Regions from separate parts of the Shewanella sp. 2_MG-2023 genome, predicted to be linked through region 1. Evidence: predicted binding sites of a transcription regulator. Region 1 holds the regulator's gene; each other region holds the start of a gene.
The links. Region 1 encodes sigma-54, which starts transcription at its own class of promoters, with help from an activator protein. Its sites were predicted from a motif close to GTTGGCACGNNNNTNGNNT; they were not measured.
Positions count from the first base shown of each region.

Region 2: the regulator sigma-54 is predicted to act here: its motif matches at 1,899-1,917, upstream of Q4600_RS00300 (DUF3192 domain-containing protein).
Region 3: the regulator sigma-54 is predicted to act here: its motif matches at 2,391-2,409, upstream of flgF (flagellar basal-body rod protein FlgF).
Region 4: the regulator sigma-54 is predicted to act here: its motif matches at 2,043-2,061, upstream of Q4600_RS11045 (nitrate reductase).

Region 1 is NZ_JAUOSO010000023.1:54,972-59,729, forward strand. It holds gene lptC (LPS export ABC transporter periplasmic protein LptC) at 1-455, shown strand, start outside; partial or broken gene lptA (lipopolysaccharide transport periplasmic protein LptA) at 442-972, shown strand; gene lptB (LPS export ABC transporter ATP-binding protein) at 1,245-1,976, shown strand; gene Q4600_RS19090 (RNA polymerase factor sigma-54) at 2,158-3,642, shown strand; gene hpf (ribosome hibernation promoting factor) at 3,667-3,954, shown strand; gene ptsN (PTS IIA-like nitrogen regulatory protein PtsN) at 3,957-4,400, shown strand; gene rapZ (RNase adapter RapZ) at 4,397-4,758, shown strand, end outside.
Region 2 is NZ_JAUOSO010000001.1:64,955-69,712, reverse strand. It holds gene syd (SecY-interacting protein) at 1-241, shown strand, start outside; gene Q4600_RS00310 (Zn-ribbon-containing protein) at 410-1,183, opposite strand; gene Q4600_RS00305 (hypothetical protein) at 1,474-1,809, opposite strand; gene Q4600_RS00300 (DUF3192 domain-containing protein) at 2,004-2,390, shown strand; gene Q4600_RS00295 (DUF2789 domain-containing protein) at 2,459-2,689, opposite strand; gene Q4600_RS00290 (GNAT family N-acetyltransferase) at 2,821-3,450, shown strand; gene Q4600_RS00285 (DUF962 domain-containing protein) at 3,596-3,931, shown strand.
Region 3 is NZ_JAUOSO010000014.1:97,144-101,901, forward strand. It holds gene Q4600_RS14725 (flagellar basal body P-ring protein FlgI) at 1-36, opposite strand, end outside; gene flgH (flagellar basal body L-ring protein FlgH) at 101-775, opposite strand; gene flgG (flagellar basal-body rod protein FlgG) at 800-1,588, opposite strand; gene flgF (flagellar basal-body rod protein FlgF) at 1,600-2,343, opposite strand; gene flgE (flagellar hook protein FlgE) at 2,580-3,944, opposite strand; gene flgD (flagellar hook assembly protein FlgD) at 4,048-4,758, opposite strand, start outside.
Region 4 is NZ_JAUOSO010000009.1:150,170-154,927, forward strand. It holds gene Q4600_RS11045 (nitrate reductase) at 1-2,003, opposite strand, end outside; gene Q4600_RS11050 (cytochrome c3 family protein) at 2,391-2,726, opposite strand; partial or broken gene htpX (protease HtpX) at 3,013-3,868, opposite strand; gene pepE (dipeptidase PepE) at 4,262-4,758, shown strand, end outside.

The DNA.
Region 1 (4,758 bases):
ATCCTGCTCGTCCTGAGTTTATAGCTAATGACTTACGTAGTACTGAATTTAACGAGCAAGGCTTAGTCCAAAGTCGTGTATCAGCAAAACACATGGAACATTTTCAGCAAACAAATGAAACCTTGTTCACTGAACCTGTTTATCTTGTCTATCCAGAAAATGGTGAAGCTGAGTGGCAATTAACTGCTGATTTAGGCAAGCTTAATAAAGAAACTGGCAAAGTAGTGCTACAAAATAATGTTATTATTGATGCAATAAACATCAATGAACCAGTACAATCTTTGACAACCACTATGTTGGCTCTCGATTTGAACACTATGATCATGACGTCTGACAGACAAATATATGTCACAGGTCAAGATTTTAATATACAAGGCTTAGGCCTTTACGCTGATTTAAATGCCGAAGAATTAGAGCTTTTAAGTCAAGTAGAAGGAACGTATGAAGCAAAGTAATAACCTTACTGTCTCACTACAACATTTTGTAAAGTTGAGCCTAGTTGGAATAAGCCTAATTGGAATGACTGGCGTTAACGCTAAAGAAGGCGATCTACAACAAGAGCTAAAAGTCGCAGCTGTGAGCCAAAAAGCAGACATTAAAAATAACCAAGTTATTTTCTTTGGCCCTGTTAACGTCACCCAAGGCACGATTAACATTAATGCAGATGAATTGCGCGCATTTAGTGAAGAGTCTGGCGGTCAAAAAACCATGGTTGCCACCGGTAATCCGGCTACATTCTCGCAAGAGTTAGATGATGGTCGTATTGGTACAGCCAGTGCCAATGAAATCAGATATGAGCTAGCCAGCAGTATTTTAACCTTAAAAGGTAACGCTAAACTTGATCAAGCAGGTAGCCAAGTTACCGGTAACCTCATCAGTTATAATATTGAAAAACAGCAATTGATCGCTGAAAGTACTGGCGACGGAAAAGACCGAGTCATCACAATTTTCCAGCCTGAAAACTATCCTGATTTAAATGAATCGAAAGACACTTCAGAGCAACCAGATAGCGCCTCATCTGAGCCTGTTTCAACAGAAGAAGTCACAGAGCAAGCACCTGAAGAAACAGTTGAGAAGTTAATTGAAAATCAATCTGATGCCGTTATCGAAAACACTGAAAATGGTTTAGATTCGGCAGCAGCAACTGAATCTGAAACACCTGCAATAGCTAAACCTGCATCAATTGATGAGCAACCAGCTTCAGATGCATTACCTGAAACACCAGCGCTAGAGCAAACTCAATAATGACCCAAATTACCTTAACAGCTGAAAACTTGGCTAAAAGCTACAAAAGTCGCCAAGTGGTCAAAAATGTCAGTCTTACCGTTAAAACAGGTCAAATTGTTGGGCTATTAGGGCCAAATGGTGCAGGTAAAACCACCACCTTTTATATGGTCGTTGGCTTAGTTAAAAGTGATAAAGGCCGCATATTAATTGATTCAGATGATCTCACGGCAGATCCAATGCACCTGCGTGCACGCAAAGGCATTGGTTATTTACCGCAAGAAGCCAGCATTTTTCGCAAGTTAACCGTACACGATAATATTATGGCGGTGTTGCAAACCCGCAAAAGTTTAACGACTGAGCAGCGCATCGAAGAGTTAGAGCACTTATTAGAAGAGTTTAATATTACTCACATTCGCGATAGCCAAGGTATGGCATTATCGGGTGGTGAACGTCGACGTGTTGAAATCGCACGCGCATTAGCGGCAAATCCTAAGTTCATTCTGCTAGATGAGCCTTTTGCCGGTGTCGATCCTATCTCTGTGATAGATATCAAGAAAATTATTCAACAATTAAAAAATCGTGGACTTGGAGTACTCATTACCGACCATAATGTTCGTGAAACGCTTGATGTATGTGAGCGCGCGTATATTGTTAGCCACGGTGATTTAATTGCAGAAGGCACGCCTGCTGAAATCTTAGACAATCAGCAAGTCAGGTCAGTATACTTAGGTGAGCAATTCAAGCTATAGTTAGCATTCTTTAGTGCACAATATGGCATGTCGCGACCAGTATCAGTCCCACTTTTTAGTGCAATGTTCTAGACTGAACTTAAGCCAAGGTTAAGCTTAAGCCTAGAAGCAGTTTAAAAAGGTGCTAGACCCACACAATTGTTAGTCGCGATGATGAAACTCAATTAGGGATAAGCGGTAAATGAAAGCCTCACTCCAACTTAAAATGGGTCAACACCTGACTATGACCCCACAGTTGCAACAAGCCATTCGCTTATTGCAACTTTCCTCATTGGAGCTACAGCAAGAAATTCAACAAGCACTTGACTCAAATCCACTCCTTGAGCTCGAAGATGAGTTTGCTAAAGCAAAAGAACCTGTAAAAGAAAACGCCCAGCAAACCGATACTGATTTTAGTGATAACAGCCAAGTGACTGTTGAAAAAGACACCTCAACCGTAGACACCACTGAATCGTTGACCAAAGAATCCATGCCTGACGAATTACCAATGGATACCACATGGGATGAAGTTTACACAGCATCCCCAAGTTCAGGTTCTGGCGCAGTGGCTCGTGATGACGATATGCCTTTTCAGGGTGAAACCACAGAAGGCTTATATGAGCATTTAGAGTGGCAAAAAAATCTCACCCCTTTTTCTGAAAACGATCTGGTAATTGCTACAGCGATTATCGATGCCGTTGATGAACGTGGTTACTTAACCCAAACAACTGAAGACATATTGCAAGCTTTAGGCCTAGAAGATATTGAACTCGATGAAGTTGAAGCTGTACTCAAACGAGTACAGCATTTTGATCCTGTAGGCGTTGCAGCAAGAGATTTAAGCGAATGCTTGATGATTCAGCTTGGCCAATACCCTAATGAAATACCTTGTATCGATAACGTTAAGCTACTGATTGCAGAACACCTAGACTTAATTGCAGGCCGCGACTTTAGATTATTAATGCGTAAAACCAAGCTTAAAGAAGATGATTTACGCGAAGCGATTCAATTTATTCAAACGCTTAACCCACGTCCAGGGTTACAGATCACTCCTATTAAAGATGAATATGTCATTCCTGATGTGACAGTGTTTAAAAAGAGTGGCCGTTGGGTCGTTGAGTTAAATCCAGATAACATGCCAAAAATTGGTGTGAATCAGCAATATGCAGCAATGGCAAAAGGCTCAGCAAACCAATCAGACAGCCAATTTATCCGTGGTCATTTGCAAGAAGCGAAATGGTTTATCAAAAGTATTGAAAGCCGCAATGAAACCTTATTAAAAGTGGCTAATTGTATTGTGCAATTTCAACAAGGCTTTTTTGAGTTTGGCGAAGAAGCAATGAAGCCAATGGTACTTAATGACATTGCTGAAGCCGTTGAAATGCATGAATCAACCATTTCGCGTGTCACGACACAAAAGTATATGCACACCCCTAGGGGACTTTTTGAACTAAAATATTTCTTCTCAAGCCATGTGAGTACTGATGATGGCGGAGAGTGTTCTTCTACTGCAATTCGTGCCTTTATAAAGAAGCTTGTTGCAGCGGAAAACCAGCAAAAGCCACTTAGCGATAGTAAAATGGCGACGCTATTGGCAGAACAAGGGATCAATGTTGCTCGGCGTACGATCGCCAAATATCGTGAAGCAATGCTCATCCCTCCCTCAAACCAACGCAAAAGCCTATAAGCCTTTGTTATTGGAGGATGATCTATGCAAATTAACCTGACTGGGCACCATGTGGAAATTACTCAATCTTTACGTGAGTATGTACAAACTAAGTTTTCAAAGCTTGAACGACACTTCGAACAGATCAATAATGTTCACGTTGTGCTCAATGTTCAAAAGCTGCAACAAATTGCAGAGGCAAAATTACACCTCAAAGGAGGTGAAGTTTTTGCGGTATCACAGAACGCTGATATGTATGTTGCAATTGACGCCCTGATCGACAAATTAGATCGTCAGGTAATTAAACACAAAGAGAAGTTAATTAAACACTAACGATGGAACTTCGCACCATTCTGCAGCCGGCGTGCACTACCTGCGCCACGCCGGGCAGTAAGAAAAAAGTACTGGAACTTATCAGCGATTTAATGGCTGCCCAGTACCCAACCCTATCTTCACAGGCTATTTTTGAAAGTTTAATAGCACGTGAAAAAATGGGTAGTACAGGTATAGGAAATGGCATTGCGATTCCTCATGGTCGATTAACTGATATCGAAGAACCGATAGCAATTTTGATCAAGTGTGAAGAAGGCATTGAGTTTGATGCTATCGACAAGAAACCCGTGGATATATTATTTGCGCTGTTAGTTCCTTCTGATCAATGCCAACAGCATTTAAGTACGCTGTCGAGTATGGCTGAAAAACTGAGCGATAAATTAATCCTTAAGCGACTTCGAAAGAGTCATGACGCTACAGAACTTTATCAGGTTATAACTGCATGAAACTTGTCATCGTATCAGGACGATCAGGCTCAGGTAAATCAGTAGCACTAAGGGTATTAGAAGATTTAGGTTATTACTGTGTTGATAACCTACCTTTACCACTTATTGGTAGTTTACTTGAACAGCTCAAAGGCAATAACGACCTTGTCGCGATTAGCGTCGACGTTCGTAATATTGAAGAGCAAGGCAAAGTGCTAGAAGAGCAGATAGCCTTGCTTTCTGACGATACGACCATCATTAGTTTATTTTTAAATTCTAATGATAAAGTGCTGTTAAAGCGCTACAGTGAAACCCGCCGTTTACACCCTCTGTCAAAAAACCAAATTTCACTGCAAGAAGCGATTCAATTAGAAGGCCG
Region 2 (4,758 bases), on a different contig from region 1:
TGTATTAGGTGATGGAGACCAAATGATCACCGTAAATAATGAAGACGGCAGTGTGTGGATTGAAATTCCAGGTGATAAACCTAAAGACCAACTGGCTGACAGTTTAGCCGAATTCATCGATGCATTATCGCCGCGCGTTATGCCGCCAGTTGCGCCTATTGTTGAAGACCATAATGTCGCTCACCCTGGAATTTGGCAGCGAATGAAGATGATGTGTAATGATTTACTGAAACGTAAATGATCAATCAGCGCATTTAGCATGATGTGAAAATAAAAGCCTGACTTACTCATTATAAGTCAGGCTTTTTTGAACCGCAGGCTTATAGCCTAAGAGGTTATTAATTAAGAAGTTATTAGCTAAGGGCTTATTTGCTAAGGGCTTATTAGCTAAGGGCTTATGAGTACAAGCTTACTGATGATCCCAAGAAATATTAGACACGATTCGACAAGGCTCACATCGAAAATGGAACATATCGAGTAATGGCTCATCTAAACGCCATTCTTTTGAGCCACATTTAGGACAAGCTCGTTCTTTCTCTTTGGCTAGGCTTTCACCACCTACACGATATAAGTAATAGTAGGTTGGAATTTTAGTGATAAATTCGACTCTGCCGCGTATATCCCAACCGCGTCTAAATAGGTCGCTTTTATGGCTGGTGATTTCTTCTAGAGCGGCAAACTCAGCTTGAGTCGCTGCAGCCATTTGTAATTCATCACAGGCTTGCCACTCTGTTTGCCAGCGGATCACTCTTTTGTGGTCGCCATTAAATGTGGCAGGGATTTGATATAACGGAATAGGTAACAAGTTATCGCCGCTACGTAGTGGCGAACACATATGAACATAACTGGTATAAAGCACCTGCCAACTTGGTGCTTCTTCATTACTTTGTTCTGAATTAATGTCTTGGCCAATGTACTTCTCACGTGGCGCAAGTAACTTTGCTTCAGTCAATTGCAGTAAAGCTTGTTTAGTCCAAGGGCTGTTATGACGGCTCGATAAACTGGTTTTTTCCGGCATTAACAACCTGACTTTAAACTCACCTTCGTTAAATGCAACAGCGAATTCTCTTCCTAGAATTTGACCGTTTGCTCTTAATGATTCGAGGTAATGGTTAATGGCTTTCTCGGCTGCGGTTATCGTGGTATCCGCAAAACATTCAAATCTGAGCTCTGTGACAAACATGGGGTTTCCGTTCAATTCTTGGACTGTAAAATGACAAGGTTCCAGTGCACTAAGTCAATGTGAGTGCACTAAGTCAATGTGAGTGCACTAAGTCAATGTGAGTGCACTAAGTCAACGTGAGTGCACTAAGTCAACGTGAGTGCACTAAGTCAACGTGAGTGTACTAAGTCAATGTGAGTGTACTAAGTCAATGTGAGTGTACTAAATCAATGTGAGCGCACAAGTTAAGGCACTAATTTTGTGTCAGCAGACTCATATATTTAAATGAAAATACTGCTGTACTTCAATCGTTATTGTTTATTTTCAAGCTGTAAAACACGCTTTTCTAGTGATTCTATTTTAGCTTCGAATTCAATTTTCATTTGCTGCATTTGAGCCATTAATTGTTGCTCAATCATACTAGGTGCATCATTTGTTGCTTGTTTAGTTGTTTCAAGCGCATCGCCTAAGTCTGGCAAGGTTTGCCATTGTTCTTTCGGAATGGCTTTGAATTGCTGTAAGCCTTGAATAAGAATTGGCATAGGTACTCGGCCACCTAATTTCCCCTTAATCAATGCCATTGTCGGTGTATGACCATTCATTGCGATAGTTTTTGCCGCTGCGAGGACCTGTTCGATTGGACTCATAATTGGTGAAAACCCTCAATATTGATTAGTGAAAATGCTCAACCGCCAATTAGATATTTATAAAACTTAATAAAATCAAGTGTATAAATTTTGGCACGGTTTTAGCTTAATGATAATTGACAACATTATAACGTATCTCAAAAGCAGTTTGAGTAGTAATTACGTGAGAATCATTTTAATAAAAGGGAAGTATCATGAAAACAAAATTGGGTTTAGCATTTTTAATGGCTGTGAGTAGCCTTTCTTTGAGTGGTTGTGTGTTGAATGTTGGTGATCATGAAGGTAATCGTAGTGATTCTTACTGGGAAAAACAGCAACAAACTAATAGAACTAACTTATCAAAATTAACCATTGGTATGGCGCGCGATCAAGTCACTATTTTAATGGGCACAGCAGATTTTAGTGAAGCTTACGTGACTCAAGCTGATGCTGAAAGTCCGAAGAAAGAAGTGAATGTGCTTTTCTATCGTACGCAGTGGAGTAAAGGCGATGGCAAAACCACTAAAGATGAATGTACCCCAGTAGTCATAAGTGACAATAAATTAGTGGGTTGGGGTGAAACCGCGTATCAAAAGATTTAATACCAGCCATTAGTTGGGTAAGTTTTTATCAATATTTTATGGCTATGCAATTTTAGATAGAATCTTAGCTATTGCCTTAAAAGAACGTCCAGTTGGTCCACGAGTTCAGACCACTGGGCGTCTTCTTTTAAACTCTCTTCTAAAAATGCTTTCTGAGCATGATTCCAAAAGCTTGCATCTGTTAACTTGGTATTGGCATCAATACTATGTTGTGACAGAAAAAGCTTGATACCGGCCTCTGTAGCATCTAAACCGAGTTGCTCAAATAAGTGTGCAAGCGTAGCTGAAGTCGTGTCCATAATAGTCCCGTTATTATGCTTAAATTTCGCGATTAAATTAACTTTAAGCGTAGGTGACTGCATTAAAATTGCAATATGTTTCAAACTTGTTAAGTTGTAACTATCAACTTGATTTAGCAATGAGTGAGAATATGGAACAGAACGTGTTGGCAGAGCATAAAGCCGTTTACTTAACGGCAGAAGACTTGCGAGTGGCAGCTTCGATTATTTATAACGCTTACCATGATGATCCTTTCTTTATTGAAGCACTTGCTACTACAAATCAGGCAAGTTACGAGCAAAAGCTTCGCGCAGCTATTCGTGAAGAATTGACGGAGCTTTGGCAGCAAGAACAACCTTTAATAGGTTGGTTCGATGGTGATCGCCTAATTGGCGTTGCATGTGTTATTACTCACCAAGTGCCGCTAGGGGAAAGCCGTTACTGGCATTGGCGCTTGAAAATGGTACTGGGAACAGGCTGGAATTCCACTCAGGCATTAATTAAAAAAGAACACAGCATCTTAGAAAGCTTGCCGAGTAAGCAATATGGGATCCTGCAATTTATTGCATTAACCCCTAATGAACAAAGTAAAGGTAACGGTGCAAAATTGATCGAAGCAGTATTAAGTTGGTGTGATGAACAGCCTGATTTAGATGGCATTGGGGTGTTTGTGAATAACCCTAAACATGCAGAGCTATTTGCCCGTGAAGGTTTTAATCATTTATCTGAACTTTCTATAGGTAGCGTAGATGGTGAAATATTAATTTATCCGAGTAAGTAAAAGCTTCAGTTAACAAGCTATTAGCTACCTATTATCTAACTATTAGCTAACTTCATGAAGTAGCTGATCGTTTAAGAAAAATTTTTGCGTTAATTTATATTATTACAATTAGCTTCGGTTATGGATGAAAAGATGAGTGACGGTTATGAATGAAAAGATAAGTGAAAAAAAGTATCAAGACTTTAAATCTTTTTATCCTTTCTATTTATCACAACATCAAGACACAACTTGCCGGAGACTTCATTATGTCGGCAGTGCCTTAATCATTGTGCTAATCATTGTTACTTTGTTGAATCAACAGTGGTGGCAATTATGGCTTTTGCCAGTTATTGGGTATGGTTTTGCTTGGGTAGGACACTTTGTATTTGAAAAAAATAGACCTGCCACATTTGAATATCCTTTATATAGCTTACTCGCCGACTGGGTGATGTTTGCACAAATGTTAAAAAAGCGCCTTGGTTTAGGCTCGCCTTCAAGCTAACTGTTACCTATGCTTGTGAGACTTATCTCACAGTAGTGTAGGTATTCTTTCGTTATGAGTTATCTAATTTCTCACCATTTAATTAAAAGCTAAATAAAAACAAGTGCTTATGTGTTTAGCTGTAATATTTACTTTGTGAATATTTTGTTTCAATGGTTTTTAGGCTGATTTCGAATTCAATTATTATTTACAATGAACTTATTAAGCAATCAATGAATTAATTGAGTGAGTTACAGGATGTAGCCATAATCAAAGTTAATTGAGTTAGTGCTTAAAGTGAATAAAAATGCTTTTTCATTAGTTATGGATGAGTGTATCAATTTCAGGATGAAACTAGGACACGCTCAAGGAATGGGCATAAGCTCAGTTAATGATTAACTGAAACAAGGATGAACCTCATCAGGAAGATGAAGGATTGCAGGAAGCAAATACCAGGACGGTATATTAGGAGTTAGCCTCTCAGTCACAAGGATAGACTGATTCAAAGGAATGAACACTCAAGTAATACTCTTCAAGGGTAGTACAAGGAAATTGAGTTAAAAGGAAAATGGAGCAAGGAGCACGTTAGTCGCATGGATGGAGCAGGGAGCACAATTTAGCAGGATAGCTAACGAAGAGTAAAATGAGCGCAACCTTATTAGGTTGCGCTTTTTTATGCTTAATTGAAATCAATATTTATGCACGCCTACTTTTATATATGCCTACTTTTATGAATGCATGTCTGCTATGTAAATGTTAAATATGTGAGTCGGTCAAAAGACTTAGCTTCTTACTTTTCCACTCTCCTTGTGAGATATATCTCACAAGCGCTGTGAGACTTAGCGCTT
Region 3 (4,758 bases), on a different contig from region 1:
TCGTTGCGCTTGAACAGGCGCTGTAAGGGCCAACATTGTAGTAATAGCTGCTGTAACAACCACACCTTTTAAAAATGATTTAGTCTTCATGGCATACTCCTTAGAAAGGCCACCATTCGCCCATAAAGAAGGAGCTTAACCAACCCACTTTTTGGACATCTGCAAACGTGCCAGTACCACTGTATTGAATACGGGCATTGGCAACACGGGTTGATTCAACGGTATTTTCTGGGGTGATATCTTGACTACGAACCATGCCTGTAACACGGATAAATTCATCTCCATTATTGATTGAGATCCATTTTTCGCCACGTATCACTAGATTACCGTTACTGAGCACTTGCATTACGTTGGCTGAGATACTGCCATCTAAACTGTTTGACTGATCGGCATCAGACTCACGTTTGGTATCCATAGAATCTGAATAGCGCAAATCGAGTGGCACCCCTTTGATGGTGACATTACCGCCACCGGCATAAATCGGATCGACACTTAAACTTGAATCTTTTTTGATTTCGTTGTTAGCACTTTTAGTGGCTTGTGTTGACTCATTTAATAACACCGTAATGATATCGCCCACTTTATGTGCTCTGATATCTGAATATAAACTCGATGCTTGATGGTCCATATAAATAGAGCCTGTCGATACCATCTGAGTTGCGGGTGCATCAGGATAAACAGGCGCATAAAATGGATCGTCAGGAATGGGCTTTTTTTGGGTTGAGCTACAAGCTGATAGCACAATAACTGATGCTATGACTAGATATGTTTTCATCATCCCTCTCCTAATCATCAAACGTTATAAGTTTTGCGTTACGTAAGACATCATCTGGTCAACAGCTGAAATCACTTTAGAGTTCATCTCATAAATTCGCTGACTTTGAATAAGGTTCACTAACTCTTCAGTCACGTTTACATTCGATGTCTCAAGCGCGCCTTGACGAATCGCCCCTAAACCGTCCAATGATGCAGTGCCTTGAATAGGCGTGCCGCTTGAACCCGTTTCGGTGTAAAGGTTTTGACCCACTGGATCTAACCCTGATGGATTAATGAAATCACTCATCGCCAATTGACCAACAACCGTACTTTCTGTCGCGCCAGATAATTTAACCGAGATTTCACCTTCTGAAGATACAGTTATTGAAGTGGCATCATCAGGAATAGTAATAGAGGGTTGTAAAACATACCCTGAACCTGGAGTTACGATTTGACCATTTTCATCAAGACTGAATTGGCCGTTACGGGTATATGCAGCTGTGCCATCCGGCATTTCAACTTCAAAAAAACCCGGACCTTCAATCATTAAGTCCAATGAGTTGTCAGTTGTTAGCATATTGCCTTGAGTGAACATTTTCTGCGTCGCGACAACTTTGGTACCTGCACCAATGTTTAAGCCATTAGGTAACTTAGTGTTATCAGCACTAATACCACCAGCCTGATTGACGGTTTGATAGAGTAAATCTTCGAATACTGCTCGGCTCTTTTTATAGCCAACGGTACTGGCATTGGCCACATTGTTAGAAATAACAGCAATATCGGTTTGTTGGGCATCAAGGCCTGTTTTACTGATCCATAAAGCGGGATGCATAATAATTACTCCTAACTAATTCTCATTAAAGACGAGGATGCGCGATCTAGATCTTCGGCATTTTTCATCATCTTCACTTGCATTTCGTATTGACGCTGAATATCAATTAACGCCACCATTTCCGATACAGCATTAACGTTACTTCCTTCAACTGCGCCGCTCTCAACGGTTACATTAGGATCATTCGGCGCATTTAAGCCCGATGTCAGCCTAAATAAACCATCTTCGCCACGCATCATTTCTGCATTATCTGGATTGACTAATTTAATTCGCGCCACTTCTTCAATCACATCTGCGGTAGCACCCTGTGGTCTTACAGAAATAATGCCATCAGGTGATATCTGAACTTTATCGATTGGTAAAGGCAGTACAATTGGCCCAGCTTCACCCATCACTGGATTACCGCGGCCATTGGTCAGTAAACCGGTACTGTCAAAACTTAGACTCCCAGAACGGGTATAAGCCTCACCACCTTCTTTACTTTGAACCGCAATCCAACCTTGATCTTTAATTGCAATGTCTAAATCTCGGCCCGTAGTTTTAATCGGGCCAGAATTAAAGTTGTGTCCGGGACTTTCTGTCATGGCAAACACACGTGTAGGTAGACCTTCACCAAATGCTTGCATAGAGCGAGCTTGAGCAAGATCAGCTTTAAAACCATCAGTATTGGCATTAGCTAAATTATTGGCACGAACAGCCAAAGCATTCATATTCTGCTTTGCCCCACTCATGGCAACATAAAGTAATTTGTCCATTTGCTGCTCCGTCAAACTTTTTACATAACAAAAGATATATACAGAACTAGCAATCAGTGTGCCAACACATGTAAGTAGAAATAATTAAAGCTAAGCTAATGAATTTGAGATGGAATAAAACGATTACCTGGTGAGGTACTAATAAGAAGGGGGTCAATTAAAATGGCAAAGAGTTGCCGTTGCGGCAACTCTTTGAAAATCTAAACTCTATGATTAATCAAAACCTTAATCGATAACTAGCGGATTTGTAGTATTGACTGATTCAAGGTGTTATTCACCTCAAGCGTACGAGAGTTAGCTTGGAAGTTACGTTGAGCTGAGATTAAGTCAACCAATTCTGTGGTCAAATCAACGTTAGACTGCTCAAGTGCTGATGAACGAATACTACCGAACGTGCCACTATTGGCTTCACCTGCCAAGGCTGCACCAGAATCTAAGCTCGCTTTCCAAGAGGTATTACCCACTTGAGTCAAACCTTGTTCATTAGCAAAACGCACTAGTGCAACACGCGCCAGTGGCTCAGTTGAACCATTACTGTAACTTGCAGTCACTAAGCCATCAGAACCGATACCCACATTGGTTAAACGACCTACTGTTGTACCGTCTTGGGTTAACTCAGTCACTTCAAAAGGTGAAGCATATTGTGTTGGGTTATTAAAACCAAGAGTTAATTTTTGAGTACCATCAGCACCAGGACCTAGAACATTTGCGCCATTGACACCCAGCTCGACCGTTTCAACAGTTGCGGGATCTGAACCAGTGTAAGCTCCGGCATCATTAAACTTCAATACTGACCCTTTCCAACCTGATGCATTTTCAGCAAGTGCCGTACCATCTGCAATACCATCGCCGGTAGTATCTACACCGTATGAACCACCATTTGCTTGATCAATATCGACCTGCTCGCCATCAACGGCATAAAAGGCAACCCAGTTACTCTCACCGGTATAAGCACCATCTGTTGGTTTGATGAAATAGGTTGTCATAATGTGAGACTCACCTAATGAATCATAAATAGTCACTGACGTTGAGTTATTAAACGTATCTGGATCGTTTGGATCAAAGTTAGCAGGATCTAATGCTGACTCACCTACATTTAAGTTCATTTGCAAACCAACATTACTGGTTTTTACAGGGCTACCAGCAGTATCTGGAATTTTAATCGGTACAGTACTCGATAAGCTCACCGAAGTAGAGTTACCATCGGCATCAACTGGGAAACCTTGTAAGAAGTTACCCGCTGAATCTGTCATGAAACTTTCAGAGTTCACTTTAAATGCACCAGCACGTGTAAATGAGTGATCTTGCGTACCCACTTCAGATGCCGTAACAAAGAAGCCACCGCCGCTAATAGCCATATCAAGTGAGTTACTGGTGAATTGTAAGCTACCTTGTTGAAACTGTTGTGCCACTTGAGTCGTGGTTGCACCACCACCCACTGCAGTTTTACTGTTTGAAAAAATAGAATTAGCATAAACATCAGCAAATTCAGCACGAGACTCTTTAAAACCAATTGTATTAACGTTGGCAATGTTATTTGCTGTGGTATTGAGATCTTTTTGAGCAGCTGAAATACCACTCAAAGCAATGTTAAACGACATAATTCACCCCTTCTCTTACTAATTCTATTTATTGTTAATAGTCAGTATTCTGACCATTATTGAAATTTGGTTTTAAGCTTTCCACGGTCTAACTTTTAGTAAATTAACTTTCCGCAACAGCAAGTACATCTGACAATTGAATGCCGCCAATACCACGAAGGTTTAATATCGCCCCGGTTGTGACATCACCCAATGAAACGCTGGAAACATGTGCGTAAGTCGATACCGCTAAGTCTTCTGATGTGCCATCAATTTTACCGTTAGCTTTAATGGCATAATTTCCTTCAGCAACAGGTTCACCGTTTTTATCTAGGCCGTCCCATGTCACATCGATGTTACCGCCTGCAGAACCATCAACTTCGAATGTTCTGATAACTTGGCCGGATTCATCCTCGATATTCACAGTAATGCTGTCAATCGGTGTCGGCGTACTGATCACCCCTTTCACTTCAGGGCTTTCACTAGAGATATGCCCTGTATCTGATGGAATAAGTACTTTTTGACCAACAAGTCCTGATGCTTGTAACGCTTGGCTGGAGCTAGTTAAGTTATTTAGATTTAGGATTTCTTCATTCAATTTTGAGATACCATCAACCGTTGAGAAAGATGCCATTTGAGAAATCATCTGGTCATTTTCTACAGGTTTAAATGGATCTTGCATTGACAGCTGTTGGCTTAATAAAGCGAAGAAATCCGCTTGAGTCAGCTCCTGGCTATTAGGCTCAGGTGTTTCAGCGACTTCAGCATGCTGAACACTGTCTAGAAAAGCATTACCTGTCGTAGCCGTTTGTGTTGTATTTGAAGCAACACTACT
Region 4 (4,758 bases), on a different contig from region 1:
ACTACCCTTGCTGAAGCATGTTTATTGCTGTCATTAAAACTGATTAAGTCACCTTCAGATAAGTTAAGCTCTTGAAGTTTAACTGGATGTATTGCAATAAATGGCTCAGGAATACTGGCGCGTAAACTGGCTATATGCCCCGTACGAGTCATGGTATGCCATTGGTCACGGCTACGACCACTATTCAGTTTAACCTGATGTTTACTGACAATTTCTGTAGATTGGCTGTCATTGGTAGCGATAAATTGTGCTTTATTGCTGGCGGTTGAAAACGTCCCAGTTTGAAAGACCCTTTGATTGGATTGCCCAAGCTGTGATGACGTTGATATAGGCCATTGGGTTGGCAATAATGCATCATACTGCGCATCGGTTAATTCGCTCATGCCTGTTAAATCAAATTGTTTTTCAGGAAAGCGAGCTTTGACTGTTTTTGATAATTGCGCAAATTCTTTAAATACAGCAGCACTATTGCTAAATTCAAATGCGCTTTCAAAACCCATTAATTTACCGACTTCAGCCAATGCCCACCAATCTGCTTTGGCTTCTCCTTTAGCTGGCATAAAGCCGCGCTGACGAGTAATCGTTCGTTCACTATTGGTGACTGTGCCACATTTTTCTGACCAACCTAACGCAGGAAGTAAAATATCAGCTTCCTTAGCCGTTGCAGCATCTTGCGTAATGTCAGACACCACCACAAAAGGACAAGTATCAAAAGCTTGTTTGATTTTTGCAGTATTAGGTAAAGATACTAATGGGTTTGTTCCCATAACCCATACCGCTTTAATTTTACCCTCTGTCATCGCATCAAAAAGCTCAACAGCGGTTAAGCCCTTTTCTGTTGCAATCACACTTTTGGTATTATTTACCTGCCAAAAGTCTGCGAGTAATTCACGTTCTGGATCTGAAAAGCCCATATGACAAGCAAGTTGTGTGGCTAACCCGCCAACCTCACGTCCGCCCATTGCATTAGGTTGACCTGTGAGCGAAAAGAAACCACTGCCGGGCTGGCCAATATGACCCAATGCCAAATGACAGTTAATCATCGCATTGGTGGTATCTGTTCCTGAAAGTGTTTGGTTAACTCCCTGACAACTCGCTGTCATCACTTTATCGTTGCCAATAAAGAGTTGGTAAAAATAAATAAGCTCGCTACTTGTAAGGCCTAACTCTGTAGCGAGGTTGTCAATGTCATAACTGAGTTTGTCTTTTGACAAGTGCGCAAGAAGCTCATCAAACCCTTGTGTGTGGGCTTCGACATAATTTGAATCTGTCGCATCGTTATCCGCGATAAATTGCAATAAACCATTGAACAATTTGCAGTCTACACCTGGCGTAATTTGGAGATGTAAATCAGCTTGGCTAGAGGTGGCTGTTTTCGCGGGATCGATAACCACAATTTTAGTGCCCCGTTGTTCGCGGGCTTTTATCATGCGTTGAAATAATACAGGATGAGTCCACGCACTATTAGCGCCAACTAACACAATCACATCGGCTAACTCAAAATCTTCATAACACCCTGGCACAACATCTTCGCCAAATGCACGCATGTGGCCACTCACAGCAGAAGACATACATAAACGGGAGTTAGTATCCACGTTTGCAGTTCCAATAAATCCTTTAGCGAGTTTATTGGCAACATAATAATCTTCAGTGAGTAGTTGTCCTGACAGATAAAATGCGACCGAATCAGGTCCGTGCTCAGCAATGGTTTGCGTAAATGTTTCAGCAATTGTGCTTAACGCTGAATCCCAGGAAGTCGGTTTACCCGATTTAAGTTTTGGGTAACGTAAGCTATTGGGTTGAACCAAGCTTTCAAGAAGACGTTCACCTTTAGCACAAAGCTGACCTTTATTGGCAGGGTGAGCTTGATCGCCAAATAGTTCATCAACAGATTTTTGCGCCTCAGCAGCAGGTAAACCCATTTTATGCGAGCCTGAATTTAAAGAAACAGTAACGCCACAGCCTACTCCACAATAAGCACAACTCGATTGGATATTAGACATGCAACTTCCCTTTACTGACAAAATGTTATGTCAATAACATCGCAAAAGTTGTGCCAATTACTAAGGTTATGATTTAACAGTGGTTTAACAAAAGGAAATCTAGGAAGTACCGAGAAGTGTGCAACTCAAGTGCATTATTTTGCACCAAACCTGCGCAAGCTATTGAAAACAAATGAATTTAAATACCTCTTTAGGGGTAGTCAAATTCATAGCATTAGTCATATCTAGAGCAAAAAACCTCATCACAATAACCAGCTTAAGATTAATAGGTATAAAAAAACGCCAACATCTGTGGCGTTTTTTACACTATCTCGCATCGTTTTGTACAAGCGCTCTTATATAAGCAATATGCGTTGCCGATGTAAAATAGCAGTCGATTCATCTCATTTACTGAGCAGAACGTCCATCATCATGACAACTGTCACATGTTGGCACATCACCAACATTCATGTCATGAGGTGCGTGACAATCGGCACACATTAACATTCCATCATGTGGTGCGTGATTATCATCCATTTCAGCAAGTGTTCCGTGACAGCTTTGGCATTGTTCAAACTCATACTCACCATCAGCTGATGGTTCGCCGTCAGCATGACAGCTTTCACATCCACCCATTTCGGCGTGGAAATCTGCTAGATTTTCATCAGCAGCAAAAGCATTCGATGACAATGTTAATACAGCAAGAGCTGCTGCAAACAATGCGACAAGAATTTTATTGCTCACTATAGTACCCTCCATTTGTGATAATCGAGAAAGTAATCATCAAGTCACTTTTTCGATATCGGTTATCAGCACGACATTTATTTGCTCATTATAAACTTAGCTAACACTGGTTGATTTAGCAACAGCAAGCGCAACCACTTAAACCTAACAACCAGCTCAACCCTTTAATATGCGTTACTTTATGTATCCGCAAGATTAAAGTGGTCATTATTCTACTCGTTCAAGCGCAAATTGAAAGCAATAAAAAAGGAGCCTTCAGGCTCCTTTTTTTAGATATATTAAGATATTAACTGTTTTTAAGCGCGCTAATACGCTTATCTAATGGCGGATGGCTCATTAGGAACTCAGCCATTGAACGTTTACCATTAATACCTAAGGCTGACATTTGTGCTGGCATAGCGCCTGCTTCTGGGCCTGTTTTTAAACGCTCTAATGCAGCAATCATTTTATGCTTACCAGCTAGTTTTGCAGCGCCTTCATCTGCCTTAAATTCACGAATACGTGAGAAGTAAGCCACGATCATTGATGCTAAAATACCAAATAACATGTCCATGACGAATACAACGGCCATATAAGCAAACATGCCTAGGCCTTCACCATCTTCACTGTTATTAGCAACAACATTATTCACAATGCCAGCAACCACACGGGCAGCAAAAATAACAAACGTGTTCACAACACCTTGAATTAGCGTCAGTGTCACCATGTCACCGTTAGCTACGTGGCTAACTTCATGAGCAAGTACACCTTCGATCTCATCTTGAGACATACCGTAAAGTAAGCCTGAACTTACCGCGACTAATGCATTGTCTTTACTCGGGCCAGTAGCAAAAGCATTCATTTCCTGTGACTGGTAAATCGCCACTTCAGGCATTTTGATGCTCTGCTTGGCGAGCAACAGTTTCAACCAACCAGCGCTCAGTGTTATCACGTGGCGAAGTAATGACTTCACAACCCATGGTCTTTTTAGCCATCCATTTTGAAATAGCTAAACTGATGAATGCGCCGCCAAAACCGAACATCGCAGCAAAAATTAATAAACCGCTCATACTTGAAGTACTGACACCAAGTAGAGACATAACAATTGAAGCCACTAGCAAGATTGCTAAGTTAGTTCCAATCAATAACATAATACGTAACATTACAACTCCTATCTGGCACAAATGCCACTTTACACTTAAATAGCTTGAACCAATCAGTTCGCGTTAATCGCGGTACTGTTTACACTCTTTCGAATTTCTTATTCAAACAATTGATGAACACTTAATGACATAATATGTCCTAAAAATCGTTTTTCAAGGGCAGGAAGTTAAAAATTGAAAATTAATTAACGACGATATAGAAAAATATCACAGCAAACCTTACCTAACCTGAATGTGTCGCTTGTTTGCCGCAGAGTCTAGGTAGCTAGCATTAATCTAATCTTAAAATTTACACCTAAGTCATTAGTTAAGTTATGGAAAGCGATTAATCTTTGTTAATATCGATATATACAAGAATAAAAAGTTAATAATTAACCAGTTAAGGATTTTTACATGGCTATGAATGCATTGATGTTAAGCAGCTCTCGTGAAGGCAATACCGATTATTTAGCCCATGCTATTGAGTACATCAAACCTCTGACAACCCATGCTAAAAAATGGGTCTTTATTCCCTATGCCGGCGTGAGTGTTAATTACGATCAATACCTTAGTATGGTCACCGAAGGTTTAGCTCCACTTAATATTAATGTGAGCAGCATTCATCAATACAGCGATCCTAAACAAGCAATAAAAGACGCTGATGGAATTCTAGTTGGCGGCGGCAATACTTTCCAATTATTAAACGAGCTATACCGCTACGATTTAATTCATTTAATTAATGAACAAGTGTCTAATGGTAAGCCTTATATTGGCTGGAGTGCAGGCTCAAACATCACTGGCTTAAGCATTCGTACCACGAATGACATGCCTATTGTTGAACCAGCATCATTTACAGGTTTAAAGCTGCTCCCTTTCCAACTCAATCCTCATTACACTAATTACCAAGCACC